DNA from 3 places in the Streptomyces sp. NBC_01390 genome. Region 2 is predicted to be linked to each of the others. Evidence: predicted binding sites of a transcription regulator. Region 2 holds the regulator's gene; each other region holds the start of a gene.

Region 1 (4,006 bases), 2.6 Mb from region 2:
CCACCGGCGACGATGCCCTCCTCGACGGCCGCCTTCGCGTTGCGAACGGCGTCCTCGATGCGGTGCTTGCGCTCCTTGAGCTCGACCTCGGTCGCGGCACCGGCCTTGATGACCGCAACACCGCCGGCGAGCTTCGCCAGGCGCTCCTGCAGCTTCTCGCGGTCGTAGTCGCTGTCCGAGTTCTCGATCTCGGCGCGGATCTGGTTGACCCGGCCGGCGACCTGGTCGGCGGAGCCGCCGCCGTCGACGATCGTGGTCTCGTCCTTGGTGATGACGACCTTGCGGGCACGGCCCAGGAGGTCCAGGGAGGTGTTCTCGAGCTTGAGACCGACCTCCTCGGAGATGACCTCGCCACCCGTGAGGATCGCGATGTCGTTCAGCATCGCCTTGCGGCGGTCACCGAAGCCCGGGGCCTTGACCGCGACGGACTTGAAGGTCCCGCGGATCTTGTTGACGACCAGGGTCGAGAGGGCCTCGCCCTCCACGTCCTCGGCGATGATCAGCAGCGGCTTGCCCGACTGCATGACCTTCTCCAGGAGCGGGAGCAGGTCCTTGACCGAGGAGATCTTGGAGTTGGCGATGAGGATGTAGGGGTCCTCGAGCGACGCCTCCATGCGCTCCATGTCGGTCGCGAAGTACGCCGAGATGTAGCCCTTGTCGAAGCGCATACCCTCGGTGAGTTCCAGCTCCAGACCGAAGGTCTGGGACTCCTCGACGGTGATGACGCCTTCCTTGCCGACCTTGTCCATCGCCTCGGCGATGAGCTCGCCGATCTGCGTGTCGGCGGCGGAGATGGAGGCGGTCGAAGCGATCTGCTCCTTCGTCTCGACCTCCTTCGCCTGGTCGAGCAGCGCACCGGAGACGGCCTCGACGGCCTTCTCGATACCGCGCTTCAGGGCCATCGGGTTCGCACCCGCGGCCACGTTGCGCAGGCCTTCGCGGACCAGAGCCTGGGCCAGGACGGTCGCGGTCGTCGTGCCGTCACCGGCTACGTCGTCCGTCTTCTTCGCGACTTCCTTGACCAGCTCGGCGCCGATCTTCTCGTAAGGGTCCTCGAGCTCGATCTCCTTGGCGATGGAAACACCATCGTTGGTGATCGTGGGGGCGCCCCACTTCTTCTCGAGGACGACGTTGCGGCCCTTGGGGCCGAGGGTGACCTTGACGGCGTCGGCGAGCTGGTTCATCCCGCGCTCGAGACCGCGCCGTGCCTCCTCGTCGAACGCGATGATCTTGGCCATGTGAAGTGGTCCTCCCGGACTGGGGTGGATTGCTCCGGACCGCGCTGGCGCCCGCGACGGACGGCCTGCCTGCCTCGGTGATTCCTTGCACCACCTGGCCTGCGGGCCTCACCCACCCGGTCCTTCGTTATCACTCTCACCTTCAGAGTGCTAACGCCAATGATTAGCACTCGCCCCTGCCGAGTGCAAGCGGCTCTCGAAGATCCCCAGGTGAACAGGGGGGTGGCTACGGCCCGGTAGCAACGCCGACACACCTGCGGACATCGACCGCGTACCCCGCCTGCGGACACGCCGATGGGCCCGCACCCCGTGAGGTCCCACGAGGTACGAGCCCATCGAATCCTTCGATGAAGGAAGAAGAACGTCGCTGCGTGTGCTCCGGCGCGTGCTTCAGGTGGTCGCCAGACGGACCATGTCCGCCTGCGGCCCCTTCTGGCCCTGCGAGATCTCGAAATCGACCCGCTGACCTTCCTCGAGGGTGCGGTAGCCGTCCATCTGAATCGCGCTGTAGTGGACGAAAACATCCGCACCACCGTCGACCGCGATGAAGCCGTACCCCTTCTCCGCGTTGAACCACTTGACGGTGCCCTGAGCCATGCCTAACTCCCCTATTACTGGCCCTTGCACGGATCCGCACTTCGCGGATCCGGGTCAGACCTCACCCCCCCAACCGGTGGAGGTGTGCGCCGGAACGCGTCGACCGCGGCCGAATGTATCTGTCCAACTGCCCTCTGCAACAGGTCAATTGGACGAGAAATCCAGGCACGCCAGGTCAGGAAATATGCGGAGAATTCACGCGGATTCAGGGCAAGCCGGGCCCCACAAAGTGAACAAAAAACGCAAATTGCCTGCACACTTTGGCTACTTCTCGTTGGGTGCGCGGCAGGAATCAATACGCGTGCGGCGAGCGAGATGGTGCGGCTTCCCCAACTGTACCGCGCTCAACCATACAGAATTGCCCCCTCCGCTTCTCTCACGGAGGGGGCAATTCGATGAACTCTCGGTAATCGATGTTACCGACGGTTACTACTGGCGGGTATCAAACCCTTGATCAGCCTCCGGCGACGGCCGGAATGATCGACACCCCGGCACCGTCCGGCGTCGCCGTCTCCAGCCCCTGCTCGAAGCGGACGTCGTCGTCGTTGACGTACACGTTGACGAAGCGACGCAGCTTGCCCTGGTCGTCGAGCACGCGGGCGGCGATCCCCGTGTGGTTCTTCTCCAGATCGGCGATGACCTCGGCAAGGGTCCCACCCTCGGCAGCCACCTCGGCCTGCCCACCGGTGTAGGTGCGGAGGATGGTGGGGATACGGACAGAAACGCTCACGGTGTAAACCTCCGGTCAGGTGACATACCTAGGGGCGCGGGGAACTGCGCGACCAGCCCCCACGGGCCCGCAGAAAAACAACTACCTCTTAACCGAGCCCCGCCGCGTGGAACGACTCAAGGCTGGGCCGGATGGTCGCGGTGAGCCCCGTGTCCGCCACCGCGTCCAACGTCTTGAGACCGTCCCCGGTGTTCAGCACAACGGTCGTGAGCGTCGGGTCCAGCAGCCCGTTCTCGATCAGCTTCTTCGTGACACCGACGGTCACACCACCGGCGGTCTCCGCGAAGATCCCCTCCGTACGCGCGAGCAGCCGAATCGCGTCGACCACCTGCTCGTCGTTGACGTCCTCCACCGCTCCCCCGGTCCGCCGCGCGATGTCCAGCACGTACGGCCCGTCCGCCGGGTTGCCGATCGCCAGCGACTTGGCGATGGTGTTGGGCTTCTGCGGCCGTACGACGTCCTGCCCGGCCTTGTAGGCGACGGACACCGGCGAGCAGCCCTCCGCCTGGGCGCCGAAGATCTTGTACGGCTTGTCGGCGACCAGCCCGAGCTTGATCAGCTCCTGCAGCCCCTTGTCGATCTTCGTGAGCTGCGACCCGGAGGCGATGGGCACCACGAGCTGGTCCGGCAGCTGCCAGCCGAGCTGCTCGCAGATCTCGTACGCCAGGGTCTTGCTGCCCTCCGCGTAGTACGGGCGCAGGTTGACGTTGACGAAGCCCCAGCCCTCGCCGGCCGGGTCGCCGATCAGCTCGGAGCAGAAGCGGTTCACGTCGTCGTAGTTGCCCTCGATGCCGACGAGCTCGCCGCCGTACACCGCGGCCATGACGACCTTGCCCTGCTCCAGGTCGTGCGGGATGAACACGCAGGAGCGCAGGCCCGCCCGGGCGGCGGCGGCGCCGACGGCACCGGCCAGGTTGCCAGTGGAGGAGCAGGAGAGGGTGGTGAAGCCGAAGGCGCGGGCGGCCTCCAGGGCCTGGGCGACGACCCGGTCCTTGAAGGAGTGCGTCGGGTTGCCGGAGTCGTCCTTCACGAAGAGCTTGCCGGCGTCGACGCCCAGCTCGCGGGCGAGGTTGTCGGCCTGGACGAGCTTGGTCCAGCCGGGGTTGATGTTCGGCTTCTCGGCGACGTTCGCGGGAACGGGCAGAAGAGGCGCGTAACGCCAGATGTTCGCGGGTCCCGCTTCGATGCGCTTGCGGAGTTCCTCGGTGTCGGCCGCCGAATGGACGGCGAAGTCGTAGGCGATCTCCAGCGGGCCGAAACACTCCTCGCAGGCGAACACCGGACCGAGGGGAACGCGGTGGCCGCATTCGCGGCAGGAGAGCGCGGCGGCGGGGCCGAGATCAACAGTGGGGACAGCGGAGGTGACGGAGCCGGACGTGGTGCTCTCGGCAGTTTGCGCAGCCATGGAGGCGAAACCCTTCCTCATCTTCCTCACGACGCA
Region 2 (4,006 bases):
GCCGGAGAACGCGCGCGTCAGCTCCGTACGGACGAAGAGCGGGTTGGTCAGCGCCTGCTTGTGCAGGGCGTGGGCGCCGGACTCCGGGGTGGCGAGGAAGGCGGTGCCGAGCTGGGCGGCGCTCGCGCCCGCGGCGAGGACGGCGGCGATCTGGCTGCCGCGCATGAGCCCGCCGGCGGCGACGAGGGGGAGGTCGACGGTCTCGCGGACCTGGGCGACGAGGGAGAGCAGCCCGACGGCGGACCCGTCCGCCTCGGGGTTGTCACGATGGGTGCCCTGATGGCCACCGGCCTCGACGCCCTGCACGATCACCGCGTCGGCACCGGCCCGCTGCACGGCGAGAGCCTCTTCGGCGGTGGTCGCGGTGACCAGGGTGAGGGTGCCTGCTCGCCGCAGGGAGTCCAGTACGTCGCTGCTGGGCAACCCGAAGTGGAAGGAGACGACCGGGACCGGGTTGTCGAGGAGCACTGCGAGCTTGGCGTCGTAGCCGTCGTCACGTCCGCTGTCCGGGTCGCCCAGCTCGGTGTCGTACCAGGTCGCCTCACCGGCGAGCTGATGGGCGTAGACCTCGACGGCGGCGGGGTCGGCATACTCGGGCTGCGGCATGAAGAGGTTCACGCCGAAGGGGCGTCCGGTGAGCCCGCGCAGCTGCTTGATCTCCTGGTACATGCCGTCCGCGGTCTTGTACCCGCCGGCGAGGAACCCGAGCCCGCCCGCATCGGCGACGGCACCGGCGAGCCGCGGGACGGAGACGCCGCCCGCCATGGGTGCCTGCACGATCGGGTGAGGGAAAAGATCGGTCAGTGCGGAGGACATGACGGCATGTTGTCACGTCCTCCGCACAAGTCCGAATCAGGCCGGAACCCTTGCCGGAACCTTCGCTCAGCGACCGTTGAACGCGTCCTTCAACCGCGAGAACAGCCCCTGCTGCCCAGGCTGGAACTGCCCTGTGGGCCGCTCCTCGCCCCGCAGCAGCGCCAGCTCGCGCAGCAACCTCTCCTGCTCGGGATCAAGCTTCGAAGGAGTCATGACCTCGACATGGACGATGAGGTCACCGCGTCCCCCGCCCCGCAGGTGCGTGACACCGCGCCCGTGCAGCGGAATCGACTGCCCGGACTGCGTGCCCGGACGGATGTCGACCTCCTCCAGCCCGTCGAGAGTCTCCAGCGGCACCTTCGTGCCCAGCGACGCCGCCGTCATCGGCAGAGTCACCGTGCAGTGCAGATCGTCGCCGCGCCGCTGGAACTGCGAGTGCGGCAGCTCATGGATCTCGACGTACAGGTCACCGGCGGGACCGCCACCGGGCCCCACCTCGCCCTCTCCGGCGAGCTGGATCCTCGTACCGTTGTCGACACCCGCGGGGATCTTCACGGTCAGCGTCCGACGCGACCGCACCCGCCCGTCACCGGCGCACTCGGGGCACGGGGTCGGAACGACCGTCCCGAACCCCTGGCACTGCGGGCAGGGCCGTGACGTCATGACCTGGCCCAGGAAGGACCGCGTCACCTGGGACACCTCGCCCCGGCCGCGACACATGTCGCAGGTCTGGGCGGAGGTCCCGGGCGCCGCGCCCTCACCACTGCAGGTGGCGCACACCACGGCCGTGTCGACCTGGATGTCCTTGGTGGTCCCGAAGGCGGCCTCGTCCAGCTCGATGTCGAGCCGGATCATCGCGTCCTGGCCGCGCCGCGTACGCGACCTCGGCCCCCGCTGGGACGCCGTTCCGAAGAACGCGTCCATGATGTCCGAGAAGTTCCCGAAGCCACCGGCGCCGAAGCCGCCCGCGCCTCCGCCGCCCGCCTGCGAGAGGGGGTCGCCACCGAGGTCGTAGACCTGCTTCTTCTGCGGGTCCGACAACACCTCGTACGCGGCGTTGATCTCCTTGAACCGCTCCTGCGTCTTCGGATCGGGGTTGACGTCCGGGTGCAGCTCGCGGGCGAGCCTCCTGAACGCCTTCTTGATCTCGTCCTGGGACGCGTCGCGGCGCACGCCGAGTACGGCGTAGTAGTCCGTGGCCACTTAAGACTCCGCCAGGATCTGTCCGACGTACCGTGCCACTGCGCGTACCGCTCCCATCGTTCCCGGGTAGTCCATGCGGGTCGGTCCGACCACGCCGAGCTTGGCCACTGCCTCGCCGCCCGAACCGTAACCGACCGACACGACGGACGTGGAGTTGAGTCCCTCGTATTTGTTTTCGTGACCGATTCGTACGGTCATGCTCGAATCCCCGGCCTCACCAAGGAGTTTGAGAAGTACGACCTGTTCCTCCAGGGCTTCCAGAACGGGTCGGATAGTGAGGGGAAAGTCATGCCCGAAGCGGGTCAGATTGGCGGTTCCGCCGATCATCAGCCGCTCCTCGGCCTCCTCGACAAGCGTCTCCAGAAGGGTGGAGAGCACCGTCGTGACCGTGCCCCGGTCCTCCACCTCGAAGGCGTCCGGGAGGTCCTGCACAAGCTGCGGCACGTCCGCGAACCGGCGGCCCGCGACCCGGCTGTTGAGCCGCGCGCGCAGATCCGCCAGCGAGGTCTCCCCGAAGGGCGCCGGGCAGTCGATCATCCGCTGCTCCACCCGGCCCGTGTCCGTGATCAGCACGAGCATCAGGCGCGCGGGAGCGAGCGAGAGCAGCTCCACGTGCCGCACGGTGGACCGGGTGAGCGACGGATACTGCACGACGGCGACCTGCCGCGTGAGCTGGGCAAGCAGCCGAACCGTACGCCCCACCACATCGTCGAGATCGACGGCGCCGTCCAGGAAGTTCTGGATGGCACGCCGCTCGGGCGCGGTCATCGGCTTGACGCCGGCGAGCCTGTCGACGAAGAGCCGGTAGCCCTTCTCGGTCGGGATACGCCCGGCACTGGTGTGAGGTTGGGCGATGAAGCCCTCGTCCTCCAGCGCCGCCATGTCGTTACGGACGGTCGCCGGTGAGACCCCGAGGTTGTGCCGCTCGGTGAGCGCCTTGGACCCGACCGGCTCCTCGGTGCCGACATAGTCCTGGACGATGGCGCGCAGCACTTCGAGCCTGCGTTCACTGAGCATCGCGCACACCTCCAGCTGTCGTCCCCTGAGTGCCTACCCCGGTAACCGGGCTTCCGCACCGACCTGCACGTCTCTTCGGCTCTCCATTGGCCTTCCCTGGCACTCTTCGTGCCCGAGTGCCAGACTTCCCCGGCCCAGTGTACGGCTGCCGGGTACACCCCCGGCAAGGGCGGCCCGCGCCGACCTGCCGACCTGTACCGACCTGTCCTGCGATGTCGTGTCCGCGGCAACCGCTCGGCGCCACGACTTCCCTCTGCTTCCGCCCGCTTCCGCCTGCTGCGGCTAGCGTCGCCGCATGAAGGTGACTTGGGAAGAGCCGAGGTGGGGCGACCTGGGTTGGGAGCGCCTGGCCCCCGGGGTGGGGCGGTGCCGCCTGCCGGTCTGGGACTGCACGGTGGGACTGGTGACCGGCCCGGGCGGCGCGCTGCTGATCGACGCCGGATCAAGCCTCGCGGAGGGCGCACGGCTGCGCCTGGAGGCCCAGTCGCTAGCCGGTCGCCGTGTGGACTTTCTCGCACTGACGCACCCCCATTTCGATCACGTTTTCGGGGCGGCGGCGTTCGCGGGTGCGCATGTCCTGGCGGCAGGGGGCGAGGACGGCTCAGGAAGCGAATTCGGGCCATTGGGGCGCGAGGCGTTGCGCGCGGACGCGGTACGCAACGGTCTGGACGTCCGCGCGGCGGAGGAGGCGGCGGACACCCTGGTCGTTCCACGTCAGCAGATCCAAAAAAGCCTCACCATAGAACTGCCCGGCGGCCCTCAAGCCACCCTCTGGAACGTGGGCCCGGGCCACACCCGAACCGACCTGGCGGTCGTAGTACCCACCACCCCCACCACCAACCCGACGATCGTCTTCTGCGGCGACCTGGTCGAGGAGTCGGGCGAACCGCAGGCGGGCCCCGACGCCGTACCGTCGCACTGGCCGGCGGCCCTCGACCGCCTCCTCGCCCTGGGCGGCGAGGACGCGCTG
Region 3 (4,006 bases), 3.5 Mb from region 2:
GTTCGACGCTGACGGGAAGATCGTCGAGGGCTGGTGGGAGTACGACCGGCTGGGGCTGATGGGGCAACTGGGAGCGCTCGACTCCCTGGAGCAGTAGTCACTCCCCGGAGGAGGAGAGAGCATCGGACCGCCCGCGAAGGGAGAAACCCCCCGTTCCAGCCAGGAACGGGGGGTTTCTTCGTGCCGTGTGAGCTGTTGGCTCAGTGGGCGTGGCCGTGACCGCCGGCCGCGGCCGGCTCTTCCTCTTCCTTCTTCTCGACGACCAGGGTCTCGGTCGTGAGGAGGAGGGAGGCGATCGAGGCCGCGTTCTCCAGGGCGGAGCGGGTGACCTTGACCGGGTCGATGACACCGGACTTGACCAGGTCGCCGTACTCGCCGGTGGCGGCGTTGAAGCCCTGACCCTTGTCGAGCTCGGCGACCTTGGAGGTGATGACGTAACCCTCCAGGCCGGCGTTCTCGGCGATCCAGCGCAGCGGCTCGACGGCGGCCTTGCGGACGACCGCGACACCCGTCGCCTCGTCGCCGGTCTTGCCGAGGTTGCCCTCGAGGATCTTCACGGCGTGCACGAGCGCGGAGCCACCGCCGGAGACGATGCCCTCCTCGACCGCGGCGCGGGTCGCGGAGATCGCGTCCTCGAGACGGTGCTTCTTCTCCTTCAGCTCCACCTCGGTGGCGGCGCCGACCTTGATCACGCACACGCCGCCGGCCAGCTTCGCGAGGCGCTCCTGGAGCTTCTCGCGGTCCCAGTCGGAGTCCGTGTTCTCGATCTCGGCCTTGATCTGGTTCACGCGGCCGGCCACGGCACCCTTGTCGCCGCCACCGTCGACGATGACCGTGTCGTCCTTCGAGATGGTGACGCGGCGGGCGGTGCCCAGCACGTCGAGGCCGACCTGGTCGAGCTTGAGGCCGACCTCCTCGGCGATGACCTCGGCGCCGGTGAGCGCGGCCATGTCGCCGAGCATCGCCTTGCGACGGTCACCGAAGCCGGGGGCCTTGACCGCGACCGCGTTGAAGGTGCCGCGGATCTTGTTCACGACCAGGGTCGACAGGGCCTCGCCCTCGACGTCCTCGGCGATGATCAGCAGCGGCTTGGAGGAGTTGGTCTGGATGACCTTCTCCAGCAGCGGCAGCAGGTCCTGGATGGAGGCGATCTTGCCCTGGTGGATCAGGATGTACGGGTCGTCGAGGACGGCCTCCATACGCTCCTGGTCGGACACCATGTACGGGGACAGGTAGCCCTTGTCGAAGGCCATGCCCTCGGTGAAGTCGAGCTCCAGGCCGAAGGTGTTGGACTCCTCGACGGTGATGACACCGTCCTTGCCGACCTTGTCCATCGCCTCGGCGATGAGCTCGCCGACCTGCGTGTCCTGCGCGGAGAGCGCGGCCACGGCGGCGATGTCGGACTTCTCCTCGATCGGGCGGGCGGTCGCGAGGAGTTCCTCGGACACAGCCTTGACCGCCGCGTCGATGCCCTTCTTCAGGGCGGCCGGGGAGGCGCCGGCGGCGACGTTCTTCAGGCCCTCGCGGACGAGCGCCTGGGCCAGCACGGTGGCGGTGGTCGTACCGTCACCCGCGATGTCGTTGGTCTTGGTCGCCACCTCCTTCACCAGCTGGGCGCCGAGGTTCTCGAACGGGTCGTCGAGCTCGACCTCGCGGGCGATGGTGACGCCGTCGTTGGTGATGGTGGGGGCGCCGAACTTCTTGTCGATGACGACGTTGCGGCCCTTGGGGCCGATCGTCACCTTCACCGTGTCGGCAAGCTTGTTGACGCCGCGCTCAAGGGCGCGACGGGCGTCCTCGTCGAACTTCAGGATCTTCGCCATGGGAGCGGTTCAGCCCTCTCGGAAATGTGGGTGAAACGAACTGCGCCCCCAGCACCCGGCTTGTTGAGAGTCGCGGGGGCCAGGGGCGCAGTTCACTGCAATGCTGGTAATGCTGATTAATCCGGGTGAATTACTTCTCGACGATCGCGAGCACGTCGCGAGCCGAGAGGACGAGGTACTCCTCGCCGTTGTACTTCACTTCGGTGCCGCCGTACTTGCTGTACAGCACGATGTCGCCGGTCTTCACGTCGAGCGGCAGGCGCTCGCCGTTCTCGAAGCGGCCCGGGCCAACTGCCAGGACGACGCCCTCCTGGGGCTTCTCCTTGGCGGTGTCCGGGATGACCAGGCCAGAGGCCGTGGTCTGCTCGGCTTCGAGCGGCTGGACCACAATGCGGTCCTCGAGCGGCTTGATGGCAACCTTGGAGCTGGTGGTCGTCACGATCCGACCTCCCCCTTCGGAGATCTCACGGGGTTAACTGTCTGAGGTGGCGACCAGGTGGATCCGTCGTCGCGGGTGCCGGACCTGCCCGTCGCTGTTGGCACTCTCCAGGGGGGAGTGCCAGAACTGAGACTATGACTGCGATTAGCACTCGGTCAAGCGGAGTGCCAATGTCTCCGACGGTTTGGCGGGCGGGGGGTCGGTGATCCTGGGGTCCGGTGAGGTGCTGGTCGTTGGTGTGAGCGCCGGTTTCTGGGGGCTCTGCCCCCAGGCCCCCGTGGTCGCGCTGGACGCGCTCGTCCTCAAACGCCGGACGGGCTGAAGGGTCGCCGGGCGTTCGGAAAGTGCTCGGGTCAGAGGTAGTCCTCCAGGCGGCCCACGCTCAGGCCTCTCCTCTGCACCTCCCGGAGGAGCTGCAGGGTCCGTTCGACCAGGGGTGGGGCGTTCAGGTCGTCGTCGGGGCCTACCAGGGCGATGGTGCCCGGTCCCAGTGGCTGCTCCCCCGGGGTCCACAGCACCAGCGTCGAGGCCCCGCAGTCCGAGGCCGCTCTCAGGGTGGTCGTGTCGTAGGTGCCGTAGGGCGGGCGGAAGAGGCGGGGGCGGAGGCCGAAGCGTGCGCGGAGGCTGTCCTGCTGGCCGCAGATCTCGGCGCGCTGGCCGGCGTACGGCAGGCCCCGTAGGGACTGGTGGTCCAGGGTGTGGTTCTGGATGCTCGCGCCGACCTCGCGCAGGCGGGCGAAGTGGGCGTAGCCCGGGCCCACGACTCTCGACGTGAGGAACATGCTGACCGGGAGGCGCAGTTCGCGGACCAGGTCGACGAAGCGGGGGTCGCGTTCGGCGCCGTCGTCGTAGGTGAGGAAGACGACCTTGTCGTGGGTCGGGACGCGGTCGACGACCGGGGGGAGGCCGGGGCCTGCTGTGCGGATCCTGCGTGGGTGCGTGGACGGGGGCGGGGCCAGGCGCACGGGGGACGACAGGCCCCAGCGGCGGTACGCCTGCGCGTCGGTGGTCGGGGAGGAGTGTGTGCGGCTCTGGTGGGCCGCTTGGGCCGCTTTTCTGCCCAGGCGTTCGATGGGGGCCACGGACTGGGCGCAACCCGTGGACGTTGTCGCCAGGAGCGCGGCGGCGAGTGCGGCGGCGGCCAGCGGGCGCACGGTCACAGGTAGTCCTCAAGACGGGCCACCGCGTATCCCTTGGCGGTGACGAGTTTCATGAAGCGGCGGACCATGTCGGGCATCGTGCCCTTCCCGTCGTCCCTGCCCCGGAAGTGGCTGAGGACGATGTCCCCGGGGTGGAGGTCCCGGTCGCCTTCCCGGTAGTCCCAGTGGTCGGCGAAGACCTCCTCGTTCCACAGGGGGACGTACTTCACTCCGCACGACTTCGCCGCGCGCAGACTGTCCTGGTCGTAGTTGCCGTACGGCGGGCGGAAGAGGGCGGGGCGGGTGCCGTAGCGCTTGGTGATCACTTCCTGCATGCCGCAGATCTCGGTCCGCTGCTGTTCGTAGGAGAGGGCCGGCAGGTAGCGGTGGCGGAGGGTGTGGTTGTTGAGTACGACACCCCGGTCGCGCATCTTCCTGAAGTAGCCGTAGTCCTCCTTGACCAGGTAGTCGCTGAGGAAGGCGGTGTACGGGATCTTCAGTTCGCTCATCATCCGCAGGAACGCCGGGTCCTTCTCGGCGCCGTCGTCGATGGTGAGGAAGACGACCTTGTCGCGGGTGGGGATCGTGGTGAAGACGGGTGGCAG

Evidence for each region. Region 2 encodes HrcA, which represses chaperone genes, less so after heat shock. Its sites were predicted from a motif close to TTNGCACTCNGNNNNNCNGAGTGCNAA; they were not measured.
Region 1: a site for HrcA is predicted at 1,366-1,392, ahead of groL (chaperonin GroEL). Genes of this name have one in related genera too.
Region 3: a site for HrcA is predicted at 2,407-2,433, ahead of groES (co-chaperone GroES). Genes of this name have one in related genera too.

The regions. Positions count from the first base shown of each region.
Region 1 covers NZ_CP109551.1:6,889,984-6,893,989, reverse strand. The annotation lists gene groL (chaperonin GroEL) at 1-1,238, opposite strand, end outside; gene OG241_RS31190 (cold-shock protein) at 1,629-1,835, opposite strand; gene OG241_RS31185 (MoaD/ThiS family protein) at 2,290-2,565, opposite strand; gene thrC (threonine synthase) at 2,654-3,970, opposite strand; SAM riboswitch class I at 3,985-4,006, opposite strand, start outside.
Region 2 covers NZ_CP109551.1:4,286,062-4,290,067, forward strand. The annotation lists gene OG241_RS19120 (nitronate monooxygenase) at 1-816, opposite strand, end outside; gene dnaJ (molecular chaperone DnaJ) at 883-2,019, opposite strand; gene hrcA (heat-inducible transcriptional repressor HrcA) at 2,020-3,036, opposite strand; gene OG241_RS19135 (MBL fold metallo-hydrolase) at 3,332-4,006, shown strand, end outside.
Region 3 covers NZ_CP109551.1:7,797,296-7,801,301, reverse strand. The annotation lists gene OG241_RS35210 (ester cyclase) at 1-97, shown strand, start outside; gene groL (chaperonin GroEL) at 201-1,823, opposite strand; gene groES (co-chaperone GroES) at 1,954-2,262, opposite strand; gene OG241_RS35195 (polysaccharide deacetylase family protein) at 2,616-3,422, opposite strand; gene OG241_RS35190 (polysaccharide deacetylase family protein) at 3,419-4,006, opposite strand, start outside.